Linked DNA regions of Ketobacter sp. MCCC 1A13808. The protein of the gene in region 1 interacts with the protein of each later gene in a pairwise test. Links are inferred from orthologs where the notes say so. Each region holds a gene or a part of one and is shown on either strand. Other genes may lie near its edges.

Evidence for each region. The genes of interacting proteins can lie anywhere in the genome.
Region 2: the proteins of gyrA (region 1) and gyrB interact in binary tests that used the Escherichia coli proteins (3 or more experiments, as listed by UniProt). The link is inferred for Ketobacter sp. MCCC 1A13808 from one-to-one orthologs.

Annotation. Positions count from the first base shown.
Region 1 is NZ_VRKW01000005.1:196,219-200,319, forward strand. The notes cover bases 534-3,715. They hold gyrA (DNA gyrase subunit A), read left to right. Parts: upstream 534-842; coding sequence 843-3,515; downstream 3,516-3,715. Other genes in these bases: mtnA (S-methyl-5-thioribose-1-phosphate isomerase), read left to right, coding at 534-618; serC (3-phosphoserine/phosphohydroxythreonine transaminase), read left to right, coding at 3,521-3,715. Also shown: more of mtnA, read left to right, coding at 1-533; more of serC, read left to right, coding at 3,716-4,101. UniProt on the Escherichia coli protein: A type II topoisomerase that negatively supercoils closed circular double-stranded (ds) DNA in an ATP-dependent manner to maintain chromosomes in an underwound state.
Region 2 is NZ_VRKW01000011.1:4,101-7,642, reverse strand. The notes cover bases 1-3,083. They hold gyrB (DNA topoisomerase (ATP-hydrolyzing) subunit B), read left to right. Parts: upstream 1-371; coding sequence 372-2,795; downstream 2,796-3,083. Other genes in these bases: FT643_RS17360 (tetratricopeptide repeat protein), read right to left, coding at 2,942-3,083; recF (DNA replication/repair protein RecF), read left to right, coding at 1-326. Outside these bases: more of FT643_RS17360, read right to left, coding at 3,084-3,542. UniProt on the Escherichia coli protein: DNA gyrase negatively supercoils closed circular double-stranded DNA in an ATP-dependent manner to maintain chromosomes in an underwound state.

The DNA.
Region 1 (4,101 bases):
TACAAAATGCCAGCCCCCGGGGTTATCACCCACTGCAATACCGGTTCTCTCGCCACCGGTGGGTACGGCACCGCACTGGGGGTGATCCGCAGTGCCTGGCAGCAAAAGCTGATTGAACGGGTATTTGCGGATGAGACGAGGCCATGGTGGCAGGGATCAAGACTAACCGCCTGGGAGTTGATGCAAGATGGTATTCCGGTCACGCTGACGGCGGATTCTGTAGCGGCAACCCTGATGCAGCAGGGGCGGGTTAGCTGGGTGATCGTAGGGGCAGACAGGATTGCCGCGAATGGTGATGTCGCTAATAAAATTGGTACTTATAATCTGGCGGTTCTGGCGAAGCATCATGGCGTGCGCTTTATGGTGGTGGCGCCAACCAGCACATTTGATCTGAGTATTTCAAGTGGCGTTGATATTCCCATTGAGGAACGCGATGGGCACGAGGTCCTTGAGGTGAAGGGAGTGCGGATGGCGCCGGAAAATGCACAGGCTTATAACCCGGTTTTTGACGTTACTCCGGCTCAATTGATCGATGCTATTGTCACCGAAAAAGGGGTGATAGAGAAGCCGTCCGCAGACTCCGTTGCCAGCCTGATGGCCGACCGGCAGTTGCACTGATTTTAAAAGACGCAAAAGCGTAATATTTCTACGAATTTTGGTGTTTTAGCTTAGCTCAAAGTGGGCCTTTTGTGCTATTATTCGGAGCTTTAATAGCGGCATCCTAGCCGTCAGGGGCAATGACAAAAACGACGACAGATCCTACCCCGGTCACTATGGCAACAGGCACCTCTGTTTTGCAGAAATGCCCTCGCTCTAGCCGTCATCATTAGATCAGGAACCCGATGTCAGAACTAGCCAAAGAAATCCTACCGGTCAACATCGAAGACGAACTAAAACAATCTTATCTTGACTATGCAATGAGCGTTATCGTCGGTCGGGCTCTACCCGACGTGCGTGACGGCCTCAAACCGGTGCATCGGCGCGTGCTGTATGCCATGCACGAGCTAAGCAATTCTTTTAACAAGCCCTATAAGAAGTCCGCCAGGGTGGTGGGTGATGTCATTGGTAAATACCACCCACATGGCGATTCTGCCGTTTACGATACCATTGTTCGTATGGCGCAGCCTTTCTCCCTGCGTTATATGCTGGTGGACGGGCAGGGTAACTTCGGCTCCGTCGATGGCGATAACGCCGCGGCAATGCGTTATACCGAAGTTCGTATGGCCAAGATAGCACACGATTTGCTGGCGGACCTGGAGAAAGAAACGGTCAATTTCGTGCCCAACTACGACGGCAGCGAGCATATGCCTTCGGTGTTGCCGACCCGGATTCCCAATCTTCTGATTAATGGGTCATCTGGCATTGCTGTTGGTATGGCGACGAATATCCCGCCCCACAACCTGGGCGAGGTCGTGGACGGATGTCTGGCATGCATTGACAACCCCGATATCGATATTGATGGGTTAATGGAATATATCCAGGGTCCCGATCTGCCTACCTATGGCATTATTAACGGTCGCTCCGGCATTATTGAGGCCTACCGTACGGGTCGCGGGCGCATGTATATGCGTGCCCGGGCCCACATAGAGACCGAAAAAAACGGTCGCGAAACCATCATTGTCACTGAAATTCCCTATCAGGTGAATAAGGCGCGCTTGATCGAAAAAATCGCTGAGCTGGTGAAAGAAAAGCGCATCGAGGGCATCAGTGAAATCCGTGATGAGTCCGACAAAGACGGCATCCGCATCGTTATTGAGGTGCGCCGTGGCGATAATGCGGAAGTGCTGCTTAACAATTTATACGCCCAAACCCAGCTCGAAACCGTTTTCGGAATCAACATGGTTGCCCTTGTGGATGGTCAGCCGCGATTGTTGAATCTGAAGGGGATTGTAGAAGCGTTTGTCCGCCATCGTCGTGAAGTGGTAACGCGCAGAACGGTATTTGATTTGCGCAAAGCCCGTGAGCGCGGTCATGTGCTGGAAGGATTGGCAGTAGCGTTAGCGAATATTGATCCGGTAATTGAATTAATTAAATCGTCGCCGAGCCGGGCAGACGCAGAAGAAGGGTTAATGGGGACCGGCTGGAAGCCGGGTAACGTCTTGGACATGCTGGAGCGTGCCGGTGGCCCAGATGTCTGCCGTCCGGACGATATTGACGCCAACTTCGGGATGCGTGATGACGGGTTGTATTATCTGTCTCAGGTTCAGGCAAAAGAAATTCTGGATATGCGCTTGCATCGCTTGACCGGGCTGGAAACCGACAAACTGCTGTTGGAATATCAGGAAAAACTGCAATTGATCGGTGAATTGATGGCGATTCTGGCAGACCCTGAATTGCTGATGAAGGTGATCCGAGAAGAGTTGGTGGAAATCCGCGCCCAATATGCAGATAAGCGCCGCTCCGAAATTGTTGTATCGCGCCTTGATCTGACCAACGAAGATCTGATCCCTGAAGAGAATGTGGTGGTTACCTTGTCTTCTGGCGGTTATGCCAAAACCCAGCCGATTGATACCTATCAGGCGCAGAAGCGGGGCGGCAAGGGTAAAGTTGCGACCTCGGTGAAGGATGAGGACTACATTGAACATTTGTTGGTGACCAGCACCCACGACACCATTCTTTGTTTTAGTAACCTGGGTAAAGTGTATTGGCTCAAGGTCTATCAGATTCCGCGGGCCGGCCGTCAATCCAAGGGCCGTCCCATTGTCAATTTGTTGCCGTTATCCCCTGACGAGAATATCTCGGCCATTCTACCTTTGCGCGAATATGAATCCGGTAAATTTGTGTTCATGGCCACCAGCAATGGAACGGTTAAGAAAGTAGAGCTGGAATCGTTTTCCCGTCCACGCAGCTCCGGTCTGATAGCCATTGAACTGGACGACGGTAATCGCCTGGTGGGCGTGTCCATTACGGACGGCGAGCAAGACATTATGTTGCTGACATCCGAAGGCAAGGCAATACGCTTTGCTGAAAAAGATGTGCGCGCCATGGGCAGGACTGCCCGCGGCGTGCGGGGCGTTAATTTACCGGAAGGCGGTAGCTTGATTTCCCTTATTATTCCTGAAGCAGGGCACCAGGTTCTCACTGCCAGTGAGAACGGGTATGGCAAGCGCACGGCGGTCGAAGATTTTCCGACTAAAGGCCGTGGCGGCAAGGGCATGATCGCGATGCGGTGCAGCGAGCGAAACGGGGCTTTGATCGGGGCTAAGCAAGTTTGTGAAACCGATGAAATCGTTCTGATCTCGGATCAGGGAACCCTGGTTCGTACTCGGGTGTCAGAAGTGTCGATTCAAGGTCGCGATACACAAGGTGTTATGTTGATCCGGATTGCCAGCGATGAAAAACTGGTTGGTCTGGAACGTATCGCAGAGCTCGAAGGTGTTGTTGACGAGCTGGATGATGAAATTGACGCGAGTAACAGTGCGGATGCAGCGGAACAGCAGGACCAAAGCGGCACTGCAAGCGAAAGTGACGCAAACAAGGATAGCGCAGACGATGGCCAGGGCGAGGATAGCTAAGCAGTATGAGCAGAGCGTTTAATTTCTGTGCCGGCCCGGCGGCGTTGCCGCAAGCGGTGCTTGAAAGAGCCCAGCAAGAACTGGTTGATTTTCGTGGCTCCGGTTTGTCCCTAATGGAGATGAGCCATCGCTCCGACGAGGTGGTCGCAATGGCCACGAAAGCGGAGCAGGACCTGCGTGACCTGATGTCCGTTCCGGACAACTACAAGGTACTGTTTCTGCAAGGGGGAGCAAGCACCCAGTTTGCTATGGTGCCGCTTAATCTGGCCTCTATTCATGGCCAGGCAGACTATGTTAATACCGGTCAATGGTCGATTAAAGCGATCAAGGAGGCCGGAAAATACTGCAATGTCAATGTGGTCGCGACGGGTGAGGACAATCGGTTTACCAGCGTTCCTGCGTTTGAATCCTGGTCGGTTAGCGGTAATGCGGACTATCTACATTACACTCCCAACGAAACTATTGGTGGTGTGGAATTTGACTTTATCCCGGAAGTGGAAACGGATCTGGTTGTGGATCTTTCGTCTACCATTTTGTCCCGTCCACTGGATGTGAGTCGCTTTGGCTTGATTTATGCTGGCGCACA
Region 2 (3,542 bases), on another replicon or contig:
ATATGGTGATCAGTTGGTCAGACGGCATGGCTAAAGATATATGCTCCAGAGGGCAGAAAAAGCTGGTATTATACGGGGTTAGACTCGCACAGGTAGCTGTGATGAGGGCCTTGCGGTCCATTTCACCGGTTCTGTTGCTGGACGATTTACCCGCGGAACTAGACAAGAATAACATTGAGTATGTGACTCGCTTTCTTATGGATTTTCCCTGCCAGGCTTTTATAACAGCCATTAGTGAGCAAAGTATTAATGAAACGCTACTATCGCAGCTCACGGAACACCATATGTTTCACGTGGAACATGGGAAGCTGGTTTCTGCCGAGTAACCCCCTATTGAATATGAATTCACCGCCCGAGAGAGACTAAATTATATGTCCGACGACAATAAAACTTATGATTCTTCTAATATAAAGGTACTCAAAGGATTAGACGCAGTTAGAAAGCGACCGGGGATGTATATAGGGGACACAGACGACGGCACCGGCTTGCATCACATGGTATTTGAGGTCGTCGATAATTCAATTGACGAAGCGTTAGCAGGGCATTGCACCGAAGTAAGAGTTGTTATTCACCCGGATGAGTCCGTTAGCGTATCGGATAACGGGCGCGGCATTCCGGTTGATATGCACCCGGAAGAAGGGCGATCTGCTGCTGAAGTGATTATGACCGTCCTCCATGCGGGCGGCAAATTCGATGATAACTCCTATAAGGTATCAGGTGGTCTTCATGGCGTGGGTGTTTCGGTAGTTAACGCCCTATCTACGAAGTTGAAACTAACGGTTCGCCGTGAAGGTAAAATTTGGGAGCAGGTTTACCAAGACGGTGTCCCGGTTGCTCCGCTGGCAGCGGTAGGTGACACCGAATCAACCGGGACAGAACTGCATTTTTGGGCATCGCCGGAAACGTTCACCAACATCAAGTTCTCCCACGACATTCTGGCAAAACGCTTGCGGGAGCTGTCATTCCTTAACTCAGGGGTTCGTATCGTGTTATTTGATGAGCGAACCGGCACAGAGGATGTATTTGAGTACGAAGGGGGCCTAAGTGCCTTCGTTGAATACTTAAATCAGAATAAGACGCCGTTGAACCAGGTGTTTTACTTCGATGGGCACCGAGAAGATGAGGGGATTTCCGTTGAGGTTGCATTGCAGTGGAATGATTCATATCAGGAAAATATTTACTGTTACACCAATAATATCCCTCAAAGAGACGGCGGTTCCCATTTGGCGGGCTTCCGCTCTGCCCTCACCCGATGTTTGAACACCTACATTGAGAAAGAAGGCCTGCAGAAGAAGCACAAAGTAAATACAAGCGGTGACGACGCCCGTGAAGGTTTGACTGCAATTGTGTCGGTGAAGGTCCCTGATCCCAAGTTTTCTTCTCAAACCAAAGATAAGTTGGTGTCCTCCGAAGTCAAACCCGTTGTAGAGCAGCATATGACGGAAAAGCTGAACGAATACTTGTTGGAAAGCCCCAATGACGCGAAGAACATCTGTAATAAAATCATAGATGCAGCCAGGGCGCGGGATGCAGCCCGACGAGCCCGTGAAATGACCCGGCGTAAGGGTGTGCTGGACATTGCTGGGTTGCCCGGGAAACTAGCGGATTGTCGTGAAAAGGACCCTGCCCTTTCTGAACTTTACCTGGTGGAGGGTGATTCTGCGGGTGGCTCGGCGAAACAGGGTCGAGACCGCAGAACCCAGGCAATACTGCCTCTCAAAGGTAAAATCCTGAACGTTGAGAAAGCCCGATTTGATAAAATGTTATCTTCTGCTGAAGTGGGCACCTTAATTACGGCGATGGGCTGCGGCATAGGTAAAGACGAATATAACCCGGATAAATGCCGCTACCATTCCATTATCATCATGACGGATGCGGACGTGGATGGTAGCCACATCCGGACTTTGCTGCTGACGTTTTTCTTTCGCCAAATGCCGGAGGTGATCGAACGTGGGTATATCTATATTGCGCAGCCCCCGCTCTATAAAATAAAGAAAGGTAAACAAGAGCAATATTTGAAAGATGACGCAGCCCTTGAAAATTACTTAACGCAAGCCGCCTTGGATGATGCCAGCTTACACGTTAATGCAGACGCACCGGGCATATCCGGTTCCGGCCTGGAAGCACTGGTTAAGGAATACCGCAATGTGTTCAAGCGTATAGACAGGTTATCCCGTGTTTATCCGGCCTTTGTACTCCAGCAACTGGTGTATGCGAAAAAACTGGAAGAGTCGGACTTTAATGATGCGTCGGCTATCGAAGCATGGGCTCAGGATTTATCCGCTCATCTGGTTGCAAATGCGAGTCAGACTGAGCGTTATGAAGTCTCCGTTCTGGAAGACAAGGAACGTCATCTGTTTATGCCCCAGGTGGTGCAAATAGCTCATGGGATTCCGACCGAATATACGTTTTCAAAAGAGTTTGTAATTTCGGAAGACTATATAGCGATCAAGGCATTGGGGGATAAGCTGCAGAGCTTGCTTGAGGAAGGCGCGTACGTAAAACGGGGTGAGAAAACGTTGGCGGTGGATAACTTTGCACAAGCCTTAGAATGGTTAATGACAGAATCGAAAAAAGGTCATGGAATTCAACGATATAAAGGGTTGGGCGAAATGAACCCGGATCAGCTATGGGAGACCACTATGGATCCGGAAACTCGCCGTATGCTGCAAGTGAAAATCGAGGATGCGATTGCTGCCGATCAGATCTTCACGACTCTGATGGGTGATCACGTGGAACCGCGTCGCGACTTTATCGAAACCAACGCGCTGAATGTGTCGAATCTGGATATATAGCATAAGTAAGTTGTGGGATCTCATAATTCGTGAACTGAGGTCTCACAATCGTGAACTAGTGTCTCGTAATTCATGAACTCATTAAGAAAGGAAGTAGCGGCTTATTGAGGACAAAGGTATCACTCAACTAAATTCAAAAATAACACCTACCAACGACATCTTTTTTGGACAGAGTTAGTTGTGGGCTCGTAAGAGCCCTTTCCATAGCTCCTGGTAACGATATTCACGCGTGCGGCCTCACCGATAACTTCTCGAATTTGTTCAACAGCTTCATGTGACGCAACAACAAGCCAACCATTTGAACAAATATCGTCCATTTTAGGTGGTAGTCTGGAAATTGGGCCATCTTTCCAATAGACGCTTTCAACCATAATATCCCCCTTCTCATTAACCCATTGGAATAGGCCTTTCTGTGATAATGACCACCCAAGTGAATATCCAACGGAAGGGTTCAGCGCTAGCCATTCGAGACCACCGTGATCAATATAAGAACCAGAGCCGTAAATAACTAATGAGGGATCGTTAGTGGAAGAAATATCTGGATAATCGTTTGCAGACCAATTCATCATGCTTGGAAATAAAGCAAAGGGCGTCTCAATATCTGCATTATTATTCCACTGTGGATGACAGACTGTAGACATGCGAGTTTCGGTTGGCATGTCCCAATCCATCCAAACCCAGGTTGTGAGTTCACCTAAAATTTCTTGTCCAGTGTTGAGACTGATAACAAAGTGTGAAAAGGCTTGT